DNA from 4 places in the Acidovorax sp. GW821-FHT10E03 genome. Region 2 is predicted to be linked to each of the others. Evidence: predicted binding sites of a transcription regulator. Region 2 holds the regulator's gene; each other region holds the start of a gene.
The links. Region 2 encodes sigma-54, which starts transcription at its own class of promoters, with help from an activator protein. Its sites were predicted from a motif close to TGGCANGNAANCTGCTTT; they were not measured.

Region 1: the regulator sigma-54 is predicted to act here: its motif matches at 2,279-2,296, upstream of nirB (nitrite reductase large subunit NirB).
Region 3: the regulator sigma-54 is predicted to act here: its motif matches at 4,101-4,118, upstream of AC07OD_RS03765 (circularly permuted type 2 ATP-grasp protein).
Region 4: the regulator sigma-54 is predicted to act here: its motif matches at 3,647-3,664, upstream of AC07OD_RS00275 (CmpA/NrtA family ABC transporter substrate-binding protein).

Annotation. Positions count from the first base shown of each region.
Region 1 is NZ_JBWKMU010000007.1:293,630-299,521, reverse strand. Features, by position in the region: gene AC07OD_RS14765 (integration host factor subunit alpha) at 14-340, shown strand; gene AC07OD_RS14760 (MerR family transcriptional regulator) at 438-872, shown strand; tRNA gene AC07OD_RS14755 (tRNA-Pro) at 903-979, shown strand; gene AC07OD_RS14750 (single-stranded DNA-binding protein) at 1,225-1,524, shown strand; gene AC07OD_RS14745 (hypothetical protein) at 1,705-1,908, opposite strand; gene nirB (nitrite reductase large subunit NirB) at 2,529-5,063, shown strand; gene nirD (nitrite reductase small subunit NirD) at 5,270-5,626, shown strand; gene AC07OD_RS14730 (nitrate- and nitrite sensing domain-containing protein) at 5,792-5,892, shown strand, end outside.
Region 2 is NZ_JBWKMU010000009.1:28,528-34,419, reverse strand. Features, by position in the region: gene AC07OD_RS16720 (THUMP domain-containing class I SAM-dependent RNA methyltransferase) at 1-29, opposite strand, end outside; gene AC07OD_RS16715 (acyl-CoA thioesterase) at 26-508, opposite strand; gene AC07OD_RS16710 (RNA polymerase factor sigma-54) at 600-2,189, opposite strand; gene lptB (LPS export ABC transporter ATP-binding protein) at 2,362-3,147, opposite strand; gene lptA (lipopolysaccharide transport periplasmic protein LptA) at 3,144-3,800, opposite strand; gene AC07OD_RS16695 (thiol:disulfide interchange protein DsbA/DsbL) at 4,011-4,667, opposite strand; gene AC07OD_RS16690 (SPOR domain-containing protein) at 4,747-5,391, opposite strand; gene argS (arginine--tRNA ligase) at 5,401-5,892, opposite strand, start outside.
Region 3 is NZ_JBWKMU010000002.1:128,805-134,696, forward strand. Features, by position in the region: gene AC07OD_RS03750 (carbon-nitrogen hydrolase family protein) at 1-506, opposite strand, end outside; gene AC07OD_RS03755 (LysR family transcriptional regulator) at 589-1,551, shown strand; gene AC07OD_RS03760 (alpha-E domain-containing protein) at 1,606-2,565, opposite strand; gene AC07OD_RS03765 (circularly permuted type 2 ATP-grasp protein) at 2,567-4,078, opposite strand; gene AC07OD_RS03770 (DNA internalization-related competence protein ComEC/Rec2) at 4,195-5,892, opposite strand, start outside.
Region 4 is NZ_JBWKMU010000001.1:61,597-67,488, forward strand. Features, by position in the region: gene AC07OD_RS00260 (tetratricopeptide repeat protein) at 1-144, opposite strand, end outside; gene AC07OD_RS00265 (ABC transporter ATP-binding protein) at 294-1,106, opposite strand; gene ntrB (nitrate ABC transporter permease) at 1,211-2,179, opposite strand; gene AC07OD_RS00275 (CmpA/NrtA family ABC transporter substrate-binding protein) at 2,216-3,460, opposite strand; gene AC07OD_RS00280 (ANTAR domain-containing response regulator) at 4,051-4,677, opposite strand; gene AC07OD_RS00285 (branched-chain amino acid ABC transporter substrate-binding protein) at 4,885-5,892, shown strand, end outside.

The sequences.
Region 1 (5,892 bases), on a different contig from region 2:
GGGAGCTGACGCCATGATCGAATTCGCCGTCGAAAGCCTGGAAACGCCAGCGCTGACCAAGGCACAACTGGCCGATCTGCTGTTTGACCAGATTGGCTTGAACAAGCGCGAGTCCAAGGACATGATCGACGCATTCTTCGACCTGATCTCGCAGAGCCTGGTGGAGGGCAAGGATGTGAAGTTGTCGGGTTTCGGCAACTTCCAGATTCGCACCAAGGCACCGCGGCCCGGGCGCAACCCGCGCACGGGCGAGGCCATTCCGATCAAGGCACGCCGCGTGGTGACGTTTCACGCCAGCAGCAAACTCAAGGAACAGATCCAGACGGCTGCCGGATCGTGAATTTGTGCCGTTTTTGTGACCAGAATGTTGCCGATGACTGGCGGTCTGTGCGCGTCTGCAGTACGCTAGCTGGCTGACCGGTTTGAATCCACCACCCATGGGCACCCCCCTTCCTTCGATCCCCGCCAAGCGCTACTTCACGATTGGTGAGGTCGCGGAGCTTTGTGGCGTCAAGCCCCATGTATTGCGTTACTGGGAGCAGGAGTTCACTCAACTGCGCCCCATGAAGCGGCGTGGCAACCGGCGCTACTACCAGCATCATGAAGTGCTCATGATCCGCCGCATCCGGGACCTGCTGTATGACCAGGGGTTCACCATCAGTGGCGCGCGCAATCGCCTGCAGGAGCTTGCGCATCCCGCCCGTGATGAGGCAGGGGCCGACGGCGCGATGAACGGGTTTGATTCCGAGATGCCCAGCATGCTGGTGGACAGTGCACGCGATCTTTCCATCGATGCGATGGGCATCACGCTGGACTCCAATGCGGTGCGCAAAGAATTATTTGAAATTCGGGCGCTACTTTCTCTGGGTTGACCTTTTTTCTGCATATAATCTAAGTCTTGTCGGCGTGTAGCGCAGCCTGGTAGCGCACTTGCATGGGGTGCAAGGGGTCGCGAGTTCGAATCCCGCCACGCCGACCATTGTTAGCAAAAGCCCAGAACCGAAAGGTTCTGGGCTTTTTTGCTTGGTCGCGGAAAAACATGCAACACGGCCTGGGGTGAAATGAAAGGCGGCTTGCTGCTGCGTGCTGTGCAGGCATGGTGGCGATACCGAGCCCCCGCTGATCAGCAGGCTCCCTGTCGAGGTAGTGCTGACATGTGGTCAGCCCGTGTTGCGGTTGCCCCCGCCAAAACCAAAGTAGCGGCTCGCCCCGCAAAGGACTCTCATGATCGATGGACTGGTGGCCGGCAGGCTGTATGGCGAGGCCGAGCGGCGTACTGACAAGGCCGGGAAGCCTTTTACCGTCTCCAAGGTGCGAGCAAGCACGGCGGATGGCGAGACGCTGTTCGTCAACGTGATTGCATTTGAGGCAGGGGTCTGCGCCTCCATGCACGCCCTGCGCGATGGAGACTCTGTGGCGCTGGCGGGAAGCATCACGCCAAGAGTCTGGACGGACAAGCAGGGAAACACGCGGCCCGCGCTGGACATGGTCGCGCACCGCCTGCTCACGCTGCACGGCGAATAAAAAACAAGGCGATGCAAAACTGATTCTGCGGCTCGCGCTCGCCACGGCGTGACGTGCCAACGCGCGGTGCAAGAAGAGAGGGCGGGCGAGTCCGGCCGCCTGCCTGGGCGGTGCTTGCGACGGATACCCTGCCGCGCACGAAACAGCATTGAAAACGTGGCTGCTGCCAGGTCGCAGCGATCAGGTTGGTTTTTGGAGTGCTGGCTGGTCCTGCGCGAATCCCAGTGCCTTGAGTTCTTCTTCGCTCAGGTGCAGTTCCGTCAGCTCGGGTTGCCGCGCTTCGACCGTGCGCCTGCGTTCATAGTTGGTGGGCGGCCCTTTTTCCACTTGCCGGCGGTCCTTTCCGCTGCGCCTGTCCGCGCTGCCTCTGCGTTCCACGCTCATGTTGGTAGTCCTCATATAGGAAAAAAGCTCTGGGATTCCTGCCCTGGCTGGCCATCCTTTCAGGAGCACTGAACAGGTGTCCTGACCGGCCGGACTGCATCGTCTCAGTCTGCATGAGGCGGGCACGTTTGAAAAAGAAAGAATGGCAACAAACCAGCACACGGCACGCGTTCCAGGTACCAGAACTCCTGGCTGTCCCTGGGGCATTCCGACGAGGTCTGCCTGCGGCAATTTGTCCCAACCTGAGGCGATGCCCTGATTTGGTGATGGTTTGCACCGCATTGATGCGACTCCGTGCCGGCCGGGTCGCTGATGCCAACCCGCTTGCCCGCTCCTGGCGAGCGCTATGTGGCCGCAGGGGCTGAAAGGGCGGCATGGATATTGCGATCTACCGTTGCATGTCTGCCGGTGAAGCTGCCGTCGGACCGACCAACACCCTCCGCTAATGATGGCGGAACCCCCGGACGAGCGAGGCTATGAGCCTCTCGTGGGGTCGTTCCAATCCACACCCGTGCCGTTGCGGAGGGTGAGGTGCACTGGTTGCCTCCCTCGGGGCTGCCGATGCACAGCATCCCTGCACTTGCCCTCCGGGCGGCCCGGTCCATTGCAGGATCACTAGCATGAAAATCGTTCTCATTGGCCACGGCATGGTCGGCCACAAGTTCCTCGAAAGCCTGGCCGAGACCGGCATGACCGGCGTCGAGGTCACCGTGCTGTGCGAGGAGCCACGCCCCGCCTACGACCGGGTGCACCTCTCCGCCTTCTTCAGCGGCACCACGGCCGAGCAACTCTCCCTGGTCGAGCCCGGCTTCTTCGAGCGCACCGGCTTCACCCTGCGCCTGGCGGCGCGGGCCGCTTCGGTGGACCGCCGCATTCGCACCGTGACCACGGTCGACGGCGAGGTGCTGCACTATGACAAGCTGGTGCTGGCCACTGGCTCCAACCCCTTCGTGCCCCAGGTGCCGGGGCGCGACCGCGACCACTGCTTCGTCTACCGCACCATCGAAGACCTGGAGGCCATGCAGGCCTCGGGCGCCAAATCCAAGACCGGCGTGGTCGTGGGCGGCGGCCTGCTGGGTCTGGAATGCGCCAAGGCGCTGCGCGACATGGGCCTCGAAACCCATGTGGTCGAGTTCGCCCCGCGCCTCATGGCCGTGCAGGTGGACGAGGGCGGCGGCCGCGTGCTGCGCGCCAAGATCGAGGAGCTGGGCGTGCAGGTGCACACCGGCCGCAACACCCAGGAGATCACCGATGGTGCCCGTGCGCGCCACCGCATGGTGTTTGCCGACGGCACCTGGCTGGAGACCGACATGATCGTCTTCTCCGCCGGCATCCGCCCGCGCGACGAACTGGCGCGCCGGAGCCTGCTGGCCATCGGCCCGCGCGGTGGCGTGGCCATCGACAGCGCCTGCCGTACCAGCGACCACGACGTCTACGCCATCGGCGAATGCGCGTCGTGGAACGAGCAGACCTTCGGCCTGGTAGCCCCCGGCTACGACATGGCCCGTGTGGCCGCCCGCCACATCGCAGGCGAGACCGACGCCGCCTTCGTCGGCGCCGACATGAGCACCAAGCTCAAGCTCATGGGCGTGGACGTGGCCAGCATCGGCGACGCCCATGCGAAAACGCCCCACAGCCGCACCTGCCAGTATGTGGACGAGCGCCGCCAGGTCTACAAGAAGATCGTCATCAGCGAAGACGGCAAGCAACTGCTGGGCGCCGTGCTGATTGGCGACGCCACCGAATACGGCACGCTGCTGCAGATGGCCCTGAACGGCATCACGCTGCCCGAGGACCCCGAGTTCCTGATCTTCCCGTCCAGCGATGGCAAGGCCAAACCCGGCCTGGGCGTGGATGCCCTGCCCGACACGGCGCAGATCTGCTCGTGCAACAACGTCACCAAGGCCGGCATCTGCGAAGCCGTGGGCAATGGCGCCTGCACCATCGCAGAGATGAAGGCCTGCACCAAGGCCGGTGCCACCTGCGGCGGCTGCGTGCCCCTGGTCACCCAGGTCATGAAAGCCGAGATGGCGCGCCGCGGCATGGCCGTGAACAACCACATCTGCGAGCACTTCGCGTACTCGCGCCAGGAGATCTACCACCTGGTGCGCGTGGGCAACATCAGGAGCTTCGGCGAACTGCTGGCCCAGCACGGCAAGGGCATGGGCTGCGACATCTGCAAGCCCGTGGCGGCCAGCGTATTCGCCTCGTGCTGGAACGAGTTCGTGCTCAAGAAGGAGCTGGCCGGCCTGCAGGACAGCAATGACTACTACCTGGGCAACATCCAGAAGGACGGCACCTACTCGGTGGTGCCGCGCATGCCCGGTGGCGAGGTCACGCCCGACGGCCTGATCGCCGTGGGCCAGGTGGCCAAGAAGTACGGCCTGTACACCAAGGTCACCGGCGGTGCGCGGGTGGATATGTTCGGTGCGCGCCTGGAACAGCTGCCCCTGATCTGGGAGGAGCTGATCACCGCCGGGTTCGAGTCCGGCCATGCCTACGGCAAGTCCCTGCGCACGGTCAAAAGCTGCGTGGGCTCGACCTGGTGCCGCTATGGCGTGGGCGACAGCGTGGGCCTGGCCGTGGAGCTGGAGAACCGCTACAAGGGCCTGCGTGCTCCGCACAAGATCAAGTTCGGCGTCTCGGGCTGCACGCGCGAATGCGCCGAGGCGCAGGGCAAGGACATCGGCATCATCGCCACCGAAAAGGGCTGGAACCTCTACATCTGCGGCAACGGCGGCATGAAACCGCGCCATGCCGAGCTGTTCGCGTCCGACCTGTCCAAGGAAGACCTGGTGCGCATGATCGACCGGGTGCTGATGTTCTACGTGCGCACGGCCGACCGGCTGCAGCGCACCAGCACCTGGCGCGAGAACCTCGAAGGTGGCCTCGACTACCTCAAGGATGTCTTGCAAAAGGACAGCCTGGGCCTGTGCGCCGAGCTCGAATCGCAGATGCAGAACGTGGTCGATACCTACCAGTGCGAATGGAAGACCGCCGTGACCGACCCCGAGACGCGCAAGCGCTTCCGCTCGTTCGTGAACAGCGACAAGGCCGACGAGAACGTGCTCTTCGTCGAGGAGCGCGGCCAGATCCGCCCGGCCCGCGCGGAGGAGCGCGGCGCCAAGGTCATCCCCATCCGCCAGGCCGCCTGACATGAAGCACCCCCTGAGTCGCTTCGCGCCTTCACCCTTCTCTCGATGCGCTGTGCGAGTCCGGGAGGGGGACGCCCCCAGCGCATGCGCTGGATACGCCCCCTTCGCGGCGGGGCGGCCCTTGCGTGGGGCACTGGTGTCGGCTGCGCCAGTTGCGCGCGCTGCGGGCAACCTGTAGCGCAATGAATCAATAACGGAGAACTCCCATGAGCGCACTTCCCATGAACAGTACCGACCCCCTTGCCTGGACCGACATCTGCGCGGTCGACGACATCCTGCCCAGCACCGGCGTCTGCGCCCTGGTGGCCAACCGCCATGTGGCGGTGTTCCGCACCGGCAGCGACCAGTTCTTCGCCATCGACAACGTGGACCCGAAGTCGGGCGCCAGCGTGCTCTCGCGCGGGCTGATCGGCAACCTGGGCGAGCGCGTCGTCGTCGCCTCGCCGCTGTACAAGAACCATTTCGACCTGCGCACGGGCGAATGCCTGGAGGCGCCCGAGCATTCGGTGCGGGCGCACGGCGTGCGCGCCGAGGGTGGGCGCGTCAGCATTGCAATGGCCTGAGGGCCTGCCCTTGAGGTCTCTTGAGGCCGTGTCCCGGCAACTCTTCGGGCCGGGTTGTGCGGAAGTGCATTGCATCGCGTTCCGCGCAGGCCCCTGGAGGCTTGGCGGGCGCGCGGCAGGTTCTGGGGTTAGCATTCCCTCGTATCGATTTTCTGGAGTTCCCGCATGCCCGACCAGGCCGCGTCCCTGACCGTTTCGACCCTTGTGCTGCGCTCGCGCCAGCTGGAGATCGACGCGGTGCGCCACCTCGCCAGCCGGGCCGTTCT
Region 2 (5,892 bases):
CAAGGGAGAAAAAGTTGGAGTTGATTCATGACGATGGTGAGGATACGCGCTCGGAAAGTACGTGTGAATCCGGCGTGCCGGCACGGGCCAGCAGCAACTGGCGGATGGAGTCCGGGATCGGCGCCACCTTGCGGTCGGCCTTGCCGATGAAAACGATGCCGATCTTGCCGCGCGCCACCTCGCGGCCCGAGGTCTTCTCGGTCATGCAAAAGACCAGGTCGAACCCATAGCGGTTGAAGTCCGCAGGCGCCATCTCCACGCGCATGGTCTCGCCGTGGAACCCCTCGGACTTGTACTGTGCCACGATGTCTCCGACCACGATGGACAGCCCGCCCACGTCGGCCTCGGGGTAGCCGAGTGACTGGAAAAACCGCACCCGGGCCTCGGACACGAGGCTCAGCAGCTGCGCGTTGTCCAGGTGCCCGCCCTGGTTGACGTGGCTGATGTAGATCTGCATTTCGGTGGCGAAACCGAAGTGCGCGGGAAGGTCGAAGACGATGCGGGCCATGGACGGGGTGGCGAAGTAAGAGGGAAAGACGGCAACGGAGCGGAAAAATGGGCCACCAGGCGCATGCGCCGCGCACACGCCCGCACGGCGCCTACAGCGCCTTGCGCAGATTCGCCGGCGCGATCTTGAGCGCCTCGCGGTACTTGGCGACGGTGCGGCGCGCGCACTCGATGCCCTGCTCCTTGAGCATCTCGGCGATCTGGCTGTCGGACAGCGGCTTGGTCGGGCTCTCGGCGGCCACGAATTGCTTGATGAGGGCGCGCACGGCGGTGCTCGACGCATTGCCGCCGGTCTCGGTGCCCAGGCCCGAGCCGAAGAAGTACTTGAGCTCGTAGGTGCCGATGGGCGTGGCCATGTACTTGGCCGTGGTCACGCGGCTGATGGTGGACTCGTGCAGGCCCAGCTCGTCGGCGATGTCGCGCAGCACCAGCGGGCGCATGGCGAGTTCGCCGTGGGTGAAGAAGTTCTTCTGCCGCTCCACGATGGCGCGCGAGACGCGCAGGATGGTGTCGAAGCGCTGCTGGATGTTCTTGATGAACCAGCGCGCCTCCTGCAGGCGCTGCTGCATGCCCTGGTGGCCCTCGCCGCCCTTGTGGCCGCGCAGGGCGCCGGCATAGATGTCGTGCACGCGCAGGCGCGGCATCACGTCGGGGTTGAGCTGCACGATGAAGTTGTGCTGCCCGTCGCGGCCATTGGCGCGCCCGGCCTTGCGCACGATCACGTCGGGGATGATGATGTTGCGCTCCACGTCGGCGAAGCGGCGCCCCGGGCGCGGCTCCAGCCGGGCGATCAGCGCCATGGCGGCGCGGGTGCGCTCCTCGCTGTCGCCGCAGGCCTGCGTGAGGCGGCGCACGTCGCGCCGCGCCAGCATCTCCAGCGGCTGCTGGCACACGCGCAGCGCGGTCTGCACGGTGTCGGGGTCGATGTCGCTGTCCTCGTCGGCGGCCAGCGCCTTGAGCTGCAGCGTCAGGCACTCGGCCAGGCCGCGCGCGCCCACGCCCACGGGCTCCAGGCTCTGCAGCAGCCGCTGTGCCACGGTGAAGCGGTGCACCAGTTCCTCGATCTGCTCCAGGTCGTCGGGCCCGGCCAGGCTGATGGCCAGCTCTTCGAGCGGATCCTCCAGGTAGCCATCGTCGTTGAGCGATTCGATCAGGAAGCGCAGCGCGGCGCGGTCGATCTCGGACAGGCGCAGCGCCAGCGCCTGTCGGTGCAAAAAGGCGGTCAGCGATTCGTGCGTGCGGGCCAGTTCGGTGGCGTCGGCCTCGTCGCCTTCGGCGTCGTTGCGGTTGCGGGCGGGGGCGTCGCCGCCCCACTCGGCGTCGTTGGGCGCCATCTCCACCGTGCCGTCGCCGCTCCAGTCGGGCTCGTCGGCGCCCGCGCTCGGAGTTTCAGCATCATTTTGAGCCTCAGCGCTGGTACTGCTTGCGCTGGTAGCTCCTGAAAAAATAGCATCATCCGCGCTGTAGTCGTCGGCCTGGGCCGGCGTATCGGCGGCTTCCAGGCCAAACTCCTCGCGCGGCGCCTCGTCGGCGTTGCGTTCGAGGAACGGGTTTTCGTCGAGCATCTGCTCGACTTCCTGCGAGAGTTCAAGCGTGGACAACTGCAGCAGCCGGATGGACTGCTGAAGCTGGGGGGTCAATGCAAGATGCTGCGAGACGCGCAGCGAGAGTCCAGGTTTCATTGATTGAGCGCCGCCGGGCCGCCCCAAGGCGCGAACGCCCCCTCGGGGGGCAGCGAACCACGCGCAGCGGGGAGCGTGGGGGCACCGTACCGCGCCGCCGGGCCGCCCCAAGGCGCGAAGGCCCCCTCGGGGGGCAGCGCAGTACACGAAGTGACAAGCGTGGAGGCCATGTCTACATGCGGAAATGTTCGCCCAGGTACACCCGGCGCACTTCGGCGTTGTCCACGATCTCGGATGGCGTGCCCTGGGCCAGCACCTGGCCATCGCTGATGATGAAGGCGTGGTCGCAGATGCCCAGCGTCTCGCGCACGTTGTGGTCGGTGATGAGCACGCCGATGCCGCGCGCCTTGAGGAAGCCGATGATGCGCTGGATCTCGATCACGGCGATGGGGTCGATGCCCGCAAAGGGCTCGTCCAGCAGGATGAAGCGCGGCTGCGTGGCCAGCGCGCGGGCGATCTCGACGCGGCGGCGCTCGCCGCCCGACAGGGCCATGGCGGGCGAGGCCCGCAGGTGGTCCACGCGCAGCTCCTGCAGCAAGGCCGTGAGACGCTCTTCGATGGCCTCGCGCGACAGCGGCTTGCCGTCGTCGTCCGCGCGCTGCAGCTCCAGCACCGCGCGCACGTTCTCTTCGACCGTGAGCTTGCGGAAGATGGAGGCTTCCTGCGGCAGGTAGGACAGCCCCAGCCGCGAGCGGCGGTGGATGGGCATGTGGGCCACCGAATGGCCGTCGATGCGGATGTCGCCCGCGTCGCTGCGCACCAGGCCCACGATCATGTAGAACGAGGTGGTCTTGCCCGCGCCGTTGGGCCCCAGCAGGCCCACGACCTCGCCCTTTTGCACGACCAGCGACACATCCTTGACGACCTTGCGGCTGCCATACGACTTGGCCAGGTGCTGCACCTCCAGGCGGCTGCCCGCCTGGGTGTCAGGACCGGGGCTGACGGGCTGCGCGCTCACTTGGAGCCGCCGCCAAGGCTGTTGCTGGGGCGCAGCACCGGCGCCGATGCCGGGGGCGCGGCCTCCGGCGCGGCGGTACCGGCGGGCGGGTCCTTGGGCGCGAGCACCGCGCGCACCCGGCTGCCGGGCGCGGGCGCATCGCCCGCCGCATTGGTCGCGGGGGTGCGCTTGCCGTCCACGGTGAACACATCGGTGAGGTTGTTGTAGACGATCACGGCGCCGGTGATCTCGTCGCTGAGGACCGCCCCGCGGTAGCGGCGCAGCTCGGCGCGGGTGATGAAGCGCACGTTGTCGGCCTTGCCGTCGTACTCGATGACTTCGCTCTCGCCTTCGATGAACTCGTCCGGCGCGCCCGCCACGGTATCGCGCTTCTGGCGGAAGAAGGCCCGCTTGCCCGCCTCGGCCGTGACCACGCCGTACTGGTAGCCGTCGGCGTCCTGGCGCACGTCCAGCCGCGCGCCGCGCAGCACGATGGAGCCCTTGGTCATGACCACGCGGCCCGAGAACACGCTGGTCTGCTTGAGCTCATCGTGTCGCAAGGCGTCGGCCTCGATGTTCATGGGCTTGGCGCGGTCGGCCTTTTCGGCGTGCGCCGCGCCCAGATGGCAGGCCAGGGCGACAAGCAGGAGGTGGGGGAGGATGCGGTAGTTCATAGGGCACGAATCTTGCAGGTCATTGTAGCCACCCCACGGCGTGCGCCATGAAAAAAGCCCGCATCCGCGGGCTTCTTCTTGGGGCATCCGAGGCCGTCGGCGCTTGGAAGCCGCCGCCTGCACCCGTGGAGCCGGCGCTGCCGGGCCGCCGGGTGCGTCCCCCTGGGCAGGAAGGCGGCTCACGAGGGCCACGCTTCCTTCAAGGAGGCGTCACCCCTTTTTCGCCGTGGCGGCCAGGTGCTCCACCACCTGCAGCACGTTCTGCATGTTGCCGGCCATGGTGCCATCGGTGTAGTACTTGCCGGCCACGCCCATGGAAGGCACGCCTTCCACGCCATACGCGTCCTGCAGCTGCGACGCACGGCGCACCTGGTTGGACACGGTGAAGGAGCCGTAGACCTCCTTGAACTTGGCGGCATCGACCCCCTGCTGGGTCACCCAGGCCAGGATTTCGTCGTCCTTGGCCAGCTTCTGCTTTTCCACATGGATGGCGCGGAACACCTTGGCGTGCAGCGCGTCGAGCTTGCCCATGCCTTCGAGCGTGTAGTAGAGCTTTTGCTGCGGCACGAAGCTGGCATTGAAGGCCACGGGCATGCGGCGGATGCTCATGTCCTTGGGGGCGCTCTTCACCCATGCGTCGAGCGTGGGCTCGAAAGCGTGGCAGTGGGGGCAGCTGTACCAGAAGAATTCGATCACATCGACCTTGCCGGCGGGCGCATCGGGCGCCACGGGCTTGTCCAGCCGCTTGAAGTCCTTGCCCTCCTTGAACTGGCGGGCCTGGGCCAGCGCGGGGGTGGCCACTGGCAGCGTCAGGGCGGAAGCGGCAACCGCCGAGGCGGCGGACAAAGAAAACTCACGGCGTTTCATGGCAAAGACTCTCCTGGTTCTGGTCTGGGGGATGTGAGCCATGCCCCCGCAAAAAGTTCAGCTCCCGCTGCGCGGCAGTTCAGCGCTGCACCCGCACCAGGGCCGATTCCACCCCGGCGCCGTCGAGCTTTTCCTTGAGCTGCTCGGCATCATCGCGCTTGGTGAACGGGCCCACGCGCACGCGGAACACGGCCCGCCCATTTTGCTCGCGCTCGCTCACCCGGGCCTCCCAGCCCAGCATGGCCAGCTTGGCGCGCTGGGCATCCGCATCGGCCTGGGTGCGGAATGCCCCGGCCTGCACGAAGTAGTCGAACGGGTCCAGGTTGCCCTTGGCGGCGGCCTTGGCGACGGCCAGATCGCCCAGCGGGTCGGCGCCGGGCTTGCTTTCGGCCTTGGCCGCCTCGGGCTTGCTGGCAACCGGCTTGGGCGCGGAGGCGGCCGCCCGCACTTCGGGCGCCGCCGCGGAGGCGGGCGCGGAAGCCGCCGCCACCGCCGGCGCGGGGGGGCGCGCCGGGTTCTTGCCGTACAGCGGAGAGTTCGGGTCCCAGTTCTTGTTCTTCTGGGATTCGGCGGCATCCATGTCCACGCCCCGCCCGTTGCCCTTGTTGAGGAAGGGCACCGGCACCTTGGTCACGTACACGGCCACCGCCAGTGCGGCCCCCAGGCCCACGATGACCCCGACGATGAAGCCGATGATGGTCCCACCCGTCTGTTGTTTCTTCATAGTGACTGCTTACATTCTGGCCGGAGCCGACACGCCCAGCACGGCCAGGCCATTGTGCAATACCTGCGCGGTGGCGGCGACGAGGGCCAGCCGGGCCCGCTTGACGGTTTCATCGTCCACCAGGATGCGCTCGGCGTCGTAGTAGCTGTGGTAGCTGGCGGCCAGGTCGCGCAGGTAGAAGGTCACGTCGTGCGGCGCCTCGCCGTCGGCGGCGGCGGTGAGCATCTCGGGGTACTTGGCCAGCTGCAGCATCAGCGCCTGGGCCTGCGGGCCTTCGAGCGCCGACAGGTCCGCGCCCTGGAGCGAGGCCACATCGCCGCCGCCCTGCTCGGCCCAGCCGCGCAGCACCGACTGGATGCGCGCGTGGGCGTACTGCACGTAGTACACCGGGTTGTCGTTGTTCTGCGCCACGGCCAGGTCCACGTCGAAGGTGTACTCGGTGTCGGGCTTGCGGCTCAAGAGGAAGAAGCGCACCGCGTCCTTGCTGGTCCATTCGATCAG
Region 3 (5,892 bases), on a different contig from region 2:
TGGTTCTCCCAGCAGATCACGCCGCCCACGCGGCCCGCGGCCGATTCGACGACCGGCAGGGTGGAGCCATCTCCCATGCCCCATATCAGCCGCTCGGTGCCGGTGGGCATCAGCTTGCGGTGCCTGGCCACCAGCCCCTCCACCGGGTCGAAGTACAGGGCAGTGCAGTACAGCGTGCTGCCCGCGCGCTCGATCACGCCGAGCACGAGCGTGGCGCCGGTGCGTGCCGACAGGCCGGCCAGTGCCTGCGTCTCGGGCCCTGGCACGTCGATGGCGCTGGCGTGGTACCGGGCGAAGGCCTCACGCCCTTCCGGCAGGCGATAGCCCAGGCGCGTGCCAAAGATCTCGCCCTTGGGGTAGCCGCCCAGCAGGGCCTCGGGCATGACCACCAGCCGCACGCCCGATGCCTGGATATCGGCCTCGTGGGCGAGCACATCGGCCAGCGTCTGCGCGGTACCCGCGGGGGAAGAGCCGATCTGCAGGGCGGCAACGGTCGTGAGGGGCATGGTGGAAGTCCTTGGGAGAAAGAGGTCCCCCAGTGTTGCCAAAGCCCTAAGATGAATCAATCCGCCACCGTTGCTTAGTGATATGAATAATATTGATATCGGATTTGATCTCAACGGCCTGCGCGTCTTCGAGGCCTTGCACGAGGAAGGTGGGGCCACGCGCGCGGCGCTGCGGGTGGGCGTGACCCAGTCGGCCGTGAGCGCGGCGCTGGCACGGCTGCGCCATGTATATGGCGACCCGCTGTTCACCCGCACTGGCCGTGGCCTGGCGCCCACGCTGCGCGCGCAGGAGCTCAAGCCCGTGATCAGCGAAGCGCTGAACAAATGCAGGGAGAGCCTCGCCCTGGGCTCCACGCCCCAGGCCCGCTATCAGGGGCGGTCCGTGGTGATCGGCATGTCGGATGATTTCGAGATCGCGATGGGCCAGGCGCTGGTGAGGGCCGTGGCGCAGCACGCGCCCGGCCTGCGCCTGGCCTTTCGGCAGACGCACAGCCAGATCGTGGCCGAGATGCTCATGGCGCGCGAGATCGACCTGGCGATCACGGCCGGCGGGTTCGCCACACGCTGGCTCAGCCACCAGGCGCTGGGCGAAGGGGGGTACGCCTGCCTCATCGACGCAGTGGCGCCGGGCCCCGTCGCCAGGGCGGGCAAGCGGCGCGGCGGCGCAGCCCCGCCCGGCCTGAGCGTGGAGGACTACGTGCACCGCGAGCATGTGCTCATCTCGTCGGGCGGCTTCATCGGCGTGGTGGACGAGGTGCTGGCCGCCACGGGCCACAAGCGCCGTGTGATTGCATCCACCACGCATTTCGCCGCCCTGCCCTACCTGCTGGCGGGAACCCGCGCGGTCGCCACGCTGCCCGCGCATGCGGCCCAGGCGATCGCGCGGATGACCGGCCTGCAGGTTCTGCCCTGCCCGATCGCCATGCCGCGCTATGCCATCGAGCTCGGCTGGCGCACCGATGCGCTCCGCGATTCGGCGGTGGCGCATGTCCGCACCATCGTGGCGCAGCAGTGGCCCCAGGGATCTGCTGCCATGGGGGCCTGAGCCCCCGGCCTGCGCCCGCCTGCCGTGCGGGGTTTCTTTCGGTATCGCGCCGGCTCAGTCGCCCGTGGTCACCAGGAAGTCGCGGCTGATGCCCCCTCCCAGGTCGTTGACCCGGTCAAGGAACTGCGTGAGGAACGCGTGCAGCCCTGTCGACAGGATTTCGTCGATGCGGCCATATTGCAGGTCGGCCAGGAGGCGGCCCGCGCGGCGCTGCGTTTCAGCCGACTGCTGATTGGCCACGACGCCCAGGTTGTCCACCACTTCGCGCAGGCAGGCGTGCAGCGAGCGGGGCATGTCGCGGCGCAGGATCAGCAGGTCGGCCACGCGGCCGGGGGTGATCACGTCGCGGTAGACCTTGCGGTAGACCTCGAAGGCCGAGACGCTGCGCAGGATGGCGCTCCAATGGTAGAAGTCGTTCTCCTGGTTGCGCTCGCTGGCCCGGCCGAAGAAGTCGTTCTTCACCGCATGGAACTTCACGTCCAGCAGGCGCGCGGTGTTGTCCGCCCGCTCCAGGAAGGTGCCCATGCGCAGGAAATGAAAAGCCTCGTCCTGCAGCATGGTGCCCAGCACCACGCCGCGCGACAGGTGCGAGCGGTACTTCACCCATTCGAAGAACTGCCCCGGATCCCGTTCGAAGGCGCTGCCTTCGAGCTGGCGGTGCAGTTCCAGCCAGGTCTGGTTCTGCGTCTCCCACACCTCGGTGGTGAGGGCGCCACGCACGGCCCGCGCATTTTCGCGGGCGGCACGCAGGCACGAGAGGATGGACGAGGGGTTGTCGCCGTCGCGCACCATGAACTCGAGCACGCGCTGCGGCGTGACCTTGCCATGCTTGGCGGCATAGGCCGGGATCAGCTCGCTGATGGACAGCAGCCCTTCCCAGCCTTCCTGCGCCACGTCGGCGGACTGGGGCAGCAGCGAGGTTTCGTAGCTCACGTTGAGCATGCGGGCGGTGTTTTCCGCCCTTTCGGTGTACCTGGACATCCAGAACAGATGGTCGGCGGTGCGGCTCAGCATTTCAGAATCCTCCCTGTGATTGCGTCATGCCGCCCATGGATTGCGACTGCAGCGCCGGCGCGGCGGTGTGCTCCCCCAGCACCCAGGTGTCCTTTGTCCCGCCGCCCTGCGAGGAATTCACCACCAGCGAACCCTCCTGCAGCGCGACGCGCGTGAGCCCCCCCGCCACCATCTGCACCTCGCGGCCGCTGAGCACGAAGGGGCGCAGGTCGATGTGGCGCGGCGCAATGCCGCTCTCCACGTAGGTGGGGCAGCTGGACAGGCTGAGCGTGGGCTGCGCGATGTAGCCTGCCGGGTTGGCCAGCAGCGCGCGGCGGAAATCCTCGATCTCGGCCTGCGTGGCCGCCGGGCCGATGAGCATGCCGTAGCCGCCCGCGCCGTGCACTTCCTTGACCACCAGGTCCTTCAGGTTCGCCAGCACGTGCTGCAGGTCGTCCTGCTTGCGGCACATCCAGGTGGGCACATTCTTCAGGATGGGCTCCTGGCCCAGGTAGAAGCGGATCATCTCGGGCACGTAGGGGTAGACCGACTTGTCGTCGGCCACGCCCGTGCCCACCGCATTGCAGATGCCGACATTGCCGGCGCGGTACGCCTCCATGAGGCCGTGGCAGCCCAGCGTGGAGTTGCGGCGAAACACCTGCGGGTCGAGGAAGTCGTCGTCCACGCGGCGGTAGATCACGTCCACACGCTGCAGGCCGCGCGTGGTGCGCATGTAGACGAACTTGTCCTTGACCACGAGGTCCTGCCCTTCGACCAGCTCCACGCCCATCTGCTGGGCCAGGAAGGCATGCTCGAAGTACGCGCTGTTGTGCATGCCGGGTGTCAGGACCACCACCGTGGGCTCGTCGGCCGTGGCGGGCGCGCTGGCGCGCAGGGTCTCCAGCAGCATGTCGGGGTAATGCGCCACCGGCGCCACCTTGTGCAGGCTGAACAGCTCGGGGAAGAGCCGCATCATCATCTTGCGGTTCTCGAGCATGTAGCTCACGCCGCTGGGCACGCGCAGGTTGTCCTCCAGCACGTAGTACTCGCCCTCGCCCTGTGCATTGGGGGCGCGCACGATATCGATGCCGGCGATGTGCGCGTAGATGTTCTTGGGCACCTGCACGCCGGCCATCTCCGGCCGGTACTGGGCATTGTTGAGGATGAGATCGGCGGGCACGATGCCGGCGCGGATGATGTCCTGGCCGTGGTACACGTCGTGGATGAAGCGGTTGAGGGCCGTGACCCGCTGCACCAGCCCCTGCTGCATGCTGCTCCACTCGTGGGCCGGGATGATGCGGGGAATCAGGTCGAACGGGATCAGCCGCTCGTTGCCCGCCCCGCCCTCATCCTTGGCGCCGTAGACGGCAAAGGTGATGCCCACGCGCCGGAAGATCATCTCGGCCTCGGCCCGGCGGGCCTGCATCACGTCAGGGGGCTGTTTGTTCAACCACTGCGCATAGCGCTTGTAGTGTTCCCGCACATCGCTGCCATCGAAAGGCAGCATGGCGTACATCTCGTCAAATTTCTGCATGAACTGGCCTCCTGCTGTCAGGATAGCAAGTTGTACGCCCGCACTCCCCGAACCAGCTCAAAATCTTTCCGGGGCCCCGTGCATCGGCAGGCCGGAGGGCCCGCCACGCCCGCAGATCACTCCGGCCACGGTGCCATGCGATGCTGCCAGTACCGCGCGCCGACGTCGCGTTCACACGCCACCCGCGCGGGTTGCGCCGACGACCACGCGGCAGCCCCGCAGCGGGACGACTCCACCACGCGGATCCCCCGCTCCCGGTAGCGCTGCAGCACCTCGGCCGCAGGGTGGCCAAAGCGGTTGCGGTAGCCCGCCTGCACCAAAGCAGTGCGCGGTGCCACGGCCTCCAGAAACGCCGGCGAGGACGAGGTCTTGCTCCCGTGGTGGGGCACGAGCAGCACGTCGGCCCGCACCGCGGCGCCCCGCGCCAGCAGGGCCTGCTCCTGGGCGGCCTCGATGTCACCGGCCAGCAGCGCGACAGAGCCCCTTTCCCCTCTTTCTGCGGCGGCCGCGATGCGCAGCACGCAACTGAGCGCGTTGGGCCGGGCGGTGGGCGCGGCGGCGTCTTGTGCCCCCGGGTGCAGCACCTCGAAAGACACGCCATCCCATGTCCACCGCTGGCCCGCCACGCAGGGCCTGACGGGGCGCAGTGCCTGCAGCGTGTGCTCAGCCTCGATCGAACCAGTGAGTTCGGCCCCCGGCTGCTGGGCCAGCACCGCCGCCGCGCCGCCCGTGTGGTCGGCATCGCGGTGGCTGAGCATGAGCACGTCCACGCGCTCGCCCAGCGCCCGCAGCAGCGGCACCAGCACGCGGTGGCCCGCGTCGCTTTCGCGGCTGAAACGCGGCCCTGCGTCGTACAGCAGGGTGTGGGTCGCGGTGCGCACCAGCACCGCATTGCCCTGGCCGATGTCCGCCGCCAGCAATTCGAACTGTCCCGCCGCCGGCCGCGCGGGCTGCCAGCACAGCGCGGGCCACAGCAGCGGAAGGGCCAGCCACCGCAGACGCCAGGGCAACCTCGCGGCCAGAAGCGCCCCCCCGGCCACGGCCAGCACGCCGGCCCACAGCGGCGCCGCGGGCATGTGGAGCACGGCCCAGGGCCACTGCGCCAGCCATTGCAGCAGTACCGCCAGCGGCTGCAGGCCGAAGGCGGCCAGGCTCCAGAGCGGCGGCCACAGCACCCCGCCCAGTGCCAGCGGAGTGACCACCAGGGTGACCCAGGGAATTGCCACCAGATTGGCGGCAAAGCCCACCACGGACACCTGGCCGAACAGCAGCAGGGTCAGGGGCGTGAGGGCCAGCGTCACCACCCACTGCTCGCGCACCAAGGCATGAAAACGCTGCCTGGCGCTGGATGGATAAGCGCCATCAGCTACTGAATTAGTAGCAAACAAGATACCCACGGCGACAAAGCTGAGCCAGAAGCCTGCCTGCGCGAGCGCCCAGGGGTCCGCCACCACCACGGCCGCGCACGCCAGCAGCCACACCTGCGGCCACGGCCAGCGGCGGCCGCACAGCTGCAGCAGGGCGATGGCGCCCAGCATGGTCACCGTGCGTTGCGCAGGCACGCCCCAGCCGCTGAAAACGGCGTACGCCGCGGCCAGCGCCACCCCGGCGGCCAGCGCGGCGGACGGCGCGGGCACCGCCAGGCACAGCCGCGTGGACCTTCGCCACAACGCCCCCGCCGCCAGCGCGGCCAGCCATGCGAACAGCGTGATGTGAAGGCCCGAAATGCTCATGAGGTGCGCGACGCCCGTGGCGCGGAACACGTCCCAGTCGGCACGGTCGATGGCACGCTGGTCACCCGTCACCAAAGCCGC
Region 4 (5,892 bases), on a different contig from region 2:
GGCCAGAATCTGCTGGTAGAGGTTGGCAGCGCCCTGCAGTTGTCCACTGCGATGCAGGGTCAGGGCCTGTTGGAAGGCTTGGTCAATCTGGAAGGCGGCGCTTGCGGTGGGCTGGTGGGGCCTGAAAAAAGGGGGAGATGTCATGTGGAAAGTCGCCATGGATGCGGGATGCCAGGCCCGTCTTCCACAGGAAGCGAATGCGGCCTGCGGATGGGGCCGCATTGTGCCGTATTGGCCCAAGCCAAGGCTGCTTCCCGATGCCCGCCGGGGAAAAGCCCCGGAGGCTCTGGCCGTCAGGCCGCCTTCTCCACATGCGCCTGCCGCGTGTACAGAAAGTCGATCACCGCCTTGCGGCACTGCACGTAGCGCGGGTCCTCGGCCAGCTCCACGCGGCGGCGGGGGCGGGGCAGGTCGACGGCCAGCACCTCGCCAATGGTGGCGGCGGGGCCGTTGGTCATCATCACGATCTTGTCGGACAGCAGCACGGCCTCGTCCACGTCGTGGGTGACCATGACCACGGTGCTTTGCGTGCGCGCCACGATCTCCAGCAGCTCGTCCTGCAGCTTGGCGCGGGTCAGGGCATCGAGCGCGCCGAAGGGCTCGTCCATCAACAGCACCTGGGGTTCCATGCCCAGCGCACGGGCGATGCCCACGCGCTGCTTCATGCCGCCCGAGATCTCGCCGGGGCGCTTTTGCCCGGCGTGCGTGAGGCCCACCAGCGCCAGCGCCGCATCGGTGCGGGCCCTGAGCTGGGCCTTCGTTTCCTTGCCGCCAAACACGCGTTCCACGGCGAGGTAGATGTTGTCAAAGCAGGTGAGCCAGGGCAGCAGCGAGTGGTTCTGGAACACCACGGCGCGCTCCGGCCCCGGGCCCCTGATCTCCTTGTTGGCGCACAGCAGTGCGCCGTTGGTGGGCGTGGTCAGCCCCGCGATCAGGTTCAGCAGCGTGGACTTGCCGCAGCCCGAGTGGCCGATCAGCGCGACGAACTCGCCCTTGGCGATGGTGAGGTTGATGTCGCGCAGCGCCGGGAACAGGCCCTTGGCGGTCTTGAAGGTCTGCTCCACGCCATGGACTTCGATGAACTTGGTGGTGAGAGAGGTGTGCATGAGGAACTCCGGGTTGTTTCGAGGACCGCCGCGGCACCGGCTTGGCCGGGCCACTGGGGGGCACCTGAGGGGATGACGCGCCGCAGGCGCGGCTCAGGGGTGGGTCAGGTTTTGACCTCTTCGAAGGTGAACGCAGTGGCCAGCTTGATGAGCGCGAACTCCAGCACCAGCCCGACGATGCCGATCACGAAGATCGCGATGATGATGTTCTTGACGTTGAGGTTGTTCCACTCGTCCCACACCCAGAAGCCGATGCCCACGCCGCCAGTCAGCATCTCGGCCGCCACGATCACGAGCCACGCGGTGCCCACGGCCAGGCGCACGCCGGTCAGCATGTAGGGCAGCACGGCGGGGAACAGGATCTTGGTGGCGATCTTCCACTCCGACAGGTTGAGCACGCGGGCCACGTTCATGTAGTCCTGCGGCACACGCTGCACGCCCACGGCGGTGTTGATGATCATGGGCCAGATGGAGCAGATGAAGATCGTCCAGATGGCGGCCGGGTTGGCACCCTTGAACACCAGGAGGCCGATCGGCAGCCAGGCCAATGGAGACACCGGGCGCAGCAGGCTGATGAGCGGGTTGAACATGCGCGACAGGAAGTTGAAGCGCCCGATCACGAAGCCCGCCGGAATGCCCACCAGCGCCGCCATGCCAAAGCCCACGGCCACGCGTTCGAGCGACATCAGCACGTTCCAGCCCACGCCCTGGTCGTTGGGACCGTTGCGGTAGAACGGGTTGCTGAAGATTTCCAGCGCCTGCTTCCAGGTTTCCACCGGGCCGGGAATGCTGTTGCCCGTGGTGGCTGACACCACGGCCCACAGACCCACCAGCAAGCCCAGGCCACACAGCGGCGGCAGCACCGCCATCCAGAAGCCGCGCGACAGCGCCGCCCAGTCGCGACCGGCGGGGGCTGCGGGTGCCGTGGGCGCAGGGCTTGCCGCCATTGCCATTTTTGACTGTTTTTGGCTTCTGGCGCTTGCGGGCGAAGCGCTGCTAGCTACATTATTCATAGCGTTCTGTGCAACCACGGGGGCTGCATCCAGCGGGGAGTGAAAGACGGCACTGACCATGGTGTTCTCCTGTGCAGGGTGGACGGGGCAGGGCGCTTACGCCTTGATCTTGAAGCTGTCGGCGTACTTGGCGGGGTCCTTGCCGTCCCACACCACGCCGTCCATGAACTTGCTCGTACGCATTTCGCTCTTGGGCAGCGGCGTCTTGGAAGCGGCGGCCGCCTGCTTGTAGACGTCGATGCGGTTCACGGCCTTGGCCACGTTCAGGTAGTCGGGGTGGTCCTTGACCAGGCCCCAGCGCTTGTGCTGCGTGAGGAACCACATGCCGTCCGTGAGGTAGGGGAAGTTCACCGTGCCCTCGTTGAAGAACTTCATGTGGTTGGGGTCGTCCCAGGTTTTGCCCATGCCGTCCTGGTAGCGGCCCAGGATGCGCTGGTTGATGGCATCGACGCCCGTGTTCACGTAGGCCTTGCCGGCAATGGTCTCGGCCATCTTGTTCTTGTTGGCCAGGCCTTCGTCGATCCACTTGCTGGCCTCCAGGATGGCGGCCGTCACGGCACGGGCCGTGTTGGGGTACTTCTGCACGAATTCGGACGTGGTGCCCAGCACCTTCTCGGGGTGGTCCTTCCAGATGTCCTGCGTGGTCGTGGCGGTCACGCCGATGCCGTCCATGATGGCGCGGTGGTTCCAGGGCTCGCCCACGCAGAAGCCGTCCATGTTGCCCACGCGCATGTTGGCCACCATCTGTGGCGGGGGCACGGTGATGACCTTGGCATCCTTCATCGGGTTGATGCCGTTGGCCGCCAGCCAGTAGTACAGCCACATGGCGTGTGTGCCGGTGGGGAAGGTCTGCGCGAAGGTGTACTCGCGCTTCTCGCTGGCCATCAGCTTGGCCAGGCCCGCGCCATTGACGGCGCCCTTGTCGGCGAGCTTCTTGGACAGCGTGATGGCCTGCCCGTTGTGGTTCAGGTTCATCAGCACGGCCATGTCCTTCTTGGGCCCGGCCAGGCCCAGGTGCACGCCGTAGACCAGGCCGTACAGCACGTGGGCGAAGTCGAGTTCGCCGTTGACCAGCTTGTCGCGCACACCGGCCCAGGAGGCTTCCTTGGTGGGGATGATGGTCACGCCGTACTTCTTGTCGATGCCGAGCACCGAGGCCATCACCACGCTGGCGCAGTCGGTCAGCGGGATGAAGCCGATCTTGACTTCCTTCTTCTCCGGCGCGTCCGAGCCCTGGGCGTGCACCAGCGCACGCAGCGCGGGGCTGACGCCGACGGCGCCCACGGTGGCGGCCTGCAGCACGGTGCGGCGGTTGAGGCTGGTTTTGAGCAGATCGGTCATGGGGCACTTCCTCATAGCGTTGAAAACAAAAAAGGCGTCCTCCCGAGCAGCCTGCATACATGCAGCACCGGTCGGTGAGGGACGCCTCTGTCCATGGCGATACCCGATGAAGGGCTCGCCCAGCACCGGCCCGCCTTTGGGCCCGTGCTGTGTGGGGGTGAGACCGCCATTGGTCTCGCAGGGGTTAATGCAAGTGGCGTGCCAGGCCTTGCCGCACGGGCTCCGCATCAGTTCGGCGCATGGTTTGCTATTGAATTAATAGCTGCTTGCGCAAATGAATCAAGCGCTGGGGGCCTTTTTGACCTGCAAACGCGCGGAGGTGGTGCGCGCGGTGAATGCCGCACTGCCTTTGTGCGGCGCACCATCCGGGAGAAGCCGGTGGACCTGGGCGTGGCCCAGGCCGGGGATGCCGGGGAAGGACCGCTGCGCAGCGAGGGGATCGTCCCCTTTCCCGAGTCGGGCAGCGATTCGAGAGGAGGGGCCAGGGGCCGCGGTTCCAAGACTGCCTGCGCAGTCTGGACGTCCCCAGGAGCGGGCGGCCTCTGGCGGCTGCACCGATGCGCGCAGCGCCTCAGGAGGATGTCACCTGCTTACCCGAGCAGGTCCATCACGTCGAGCATGCGCTGGGCCACATCCACGAGCTTGAGGCCCTTGTCCATGGCGGTCTTGCGCAGTTTCTCGTACGCGGCCTGCTCGGTCAGGCCCTGGCGCTGCATGAGCAGGCCCTTGGCGCGGTCGATGGTCTTGCGGTCCTTGAGCTCGGTCTTGGCATCGGCGAGCTCGGCGCGCAGCGCCTGCTCGTGCTGGAAGCGCGCCATCGCCACGTCCAGGATGGGGCGGATGCGCTGGGGCGCGAGGCCGGCCACGATGTAGGCCGACACGCCCGCGGCCACCGCGTCCTTGACGTGCGAGGTGTCCTCGTCGTTGGTGAACATCACGATGGGGCGGCGTTCGTCGCGCGTGGCCACCACCACGTGTTCCAGCGCGTCGCGGGCCTCGCTCTCGGCGTCCACGATGATCAGGTCGGGCTGCAGCTGGGCGATCCGCTCGCTCAGGAACACATCCGCGGGCAGCGTGGCGATCAGATTGAAATTGTTCTCCAGCAGCCCGATGCGCAGCGCCCGCGAACGCTCCGCCTGCAGCACGGCGTGTTCGTCGTCGGGGTCGGCAATGGCCAGGTCCGGGGCCACCACCACGATGCGCAGAGACTCGTTCATACCCTGGAGCATAAGCAATTTTTACGCCACAAATTGGTGCGCCGAAGCGGTGCGCCCCGGGCGGGCGCCCGGTCCCGGCAAGGGCCTTGCCTTGCAGGGTCTGAAACTTGCTAATAGTTTGCCGATTGGCAGGGCATACCCGATAGCGCCTTTCCTCCGTCGTCGCATATACATCTGGTCACATTGACATATTGATGAGGATTCCGCATGAACAAGCATATTGACCGGCGCCGTTTCGCCGCCGGGCTGGCCTTGACCACCGCCGCGTCCATGGCGCTGCTGCTCCTGTCCGGGTGCGGCAAGGTGCCCGACACCATCAAGATCGGCGTGGCACAGCCCTTGAGCGGCCCCCTGGGCGCCCTCGGGCAGGACTTGCTCAATGGCGTGAACCTGGCCGTGGCCGAACTGAACAAGGGCGGCTACACCGTGGACGGCAAGCGGGTGACGCTGGAGGTGGTGGCGGTGGACGACAAGGCCGACGCGGCCACCGGCAAGACGGTGGCCCAGCAGCTGGTGGATGCCGGCGTGGTGGCCGTCATCGGGCACCTGAATTCGGGCGTGAGCATCGAGACCGCGCCCATCTACGCGGCCAAGGACATCGCGCAGATCGCCATCTCCACCAACCCCAAGTTCACGCAGCTGGGTTTCTCCACCACCTTCCGCATGGTGGGCAACGACACGCTGCAGGCGCGCGCCATCGGCTCGTTTGCCGCCACCCAGCTGGGCGCCGCGCGCTATGCCGCGCTGGATGATGGCACGCCCTACGGCAAGGGCCTGGCCGACGGGGCCGCCGCGCAGCTCAAGGCCGAGAAGAAAGAGGTGGTGGTGCGCAAGTCGTTCGACGACAAGACCACGGCATTCGACGAACTGGCCGGCGAACTCAAGGCCGCGAAGGTGGAGGTGATCGTCTCCACCCTCAATGACTTCCAGGCGCTGGCGCTGCTGGAAGCACTGCGCAAGGTGGGGCACACCAAGGTGAGCCTGCTGGGCGGCGACACCATCAAGACCACCGACATGACCAAGGGGGCCGGCATCGTCGAGGGCGTCTATGCCACCTCGCCCGTGCTGGAAGCCAAGGAGTTTTCCACGGGCAAGCCCTTCCTGGAAAAGTACATCGATGCCTACAAGAAGCCGCCCGCGTACGGCGGGCACTACAGCTACGACAGCATGTACGTGCTCTCGGCGGCCATCCAGAAGGCCAAGTCCGCGGACCCC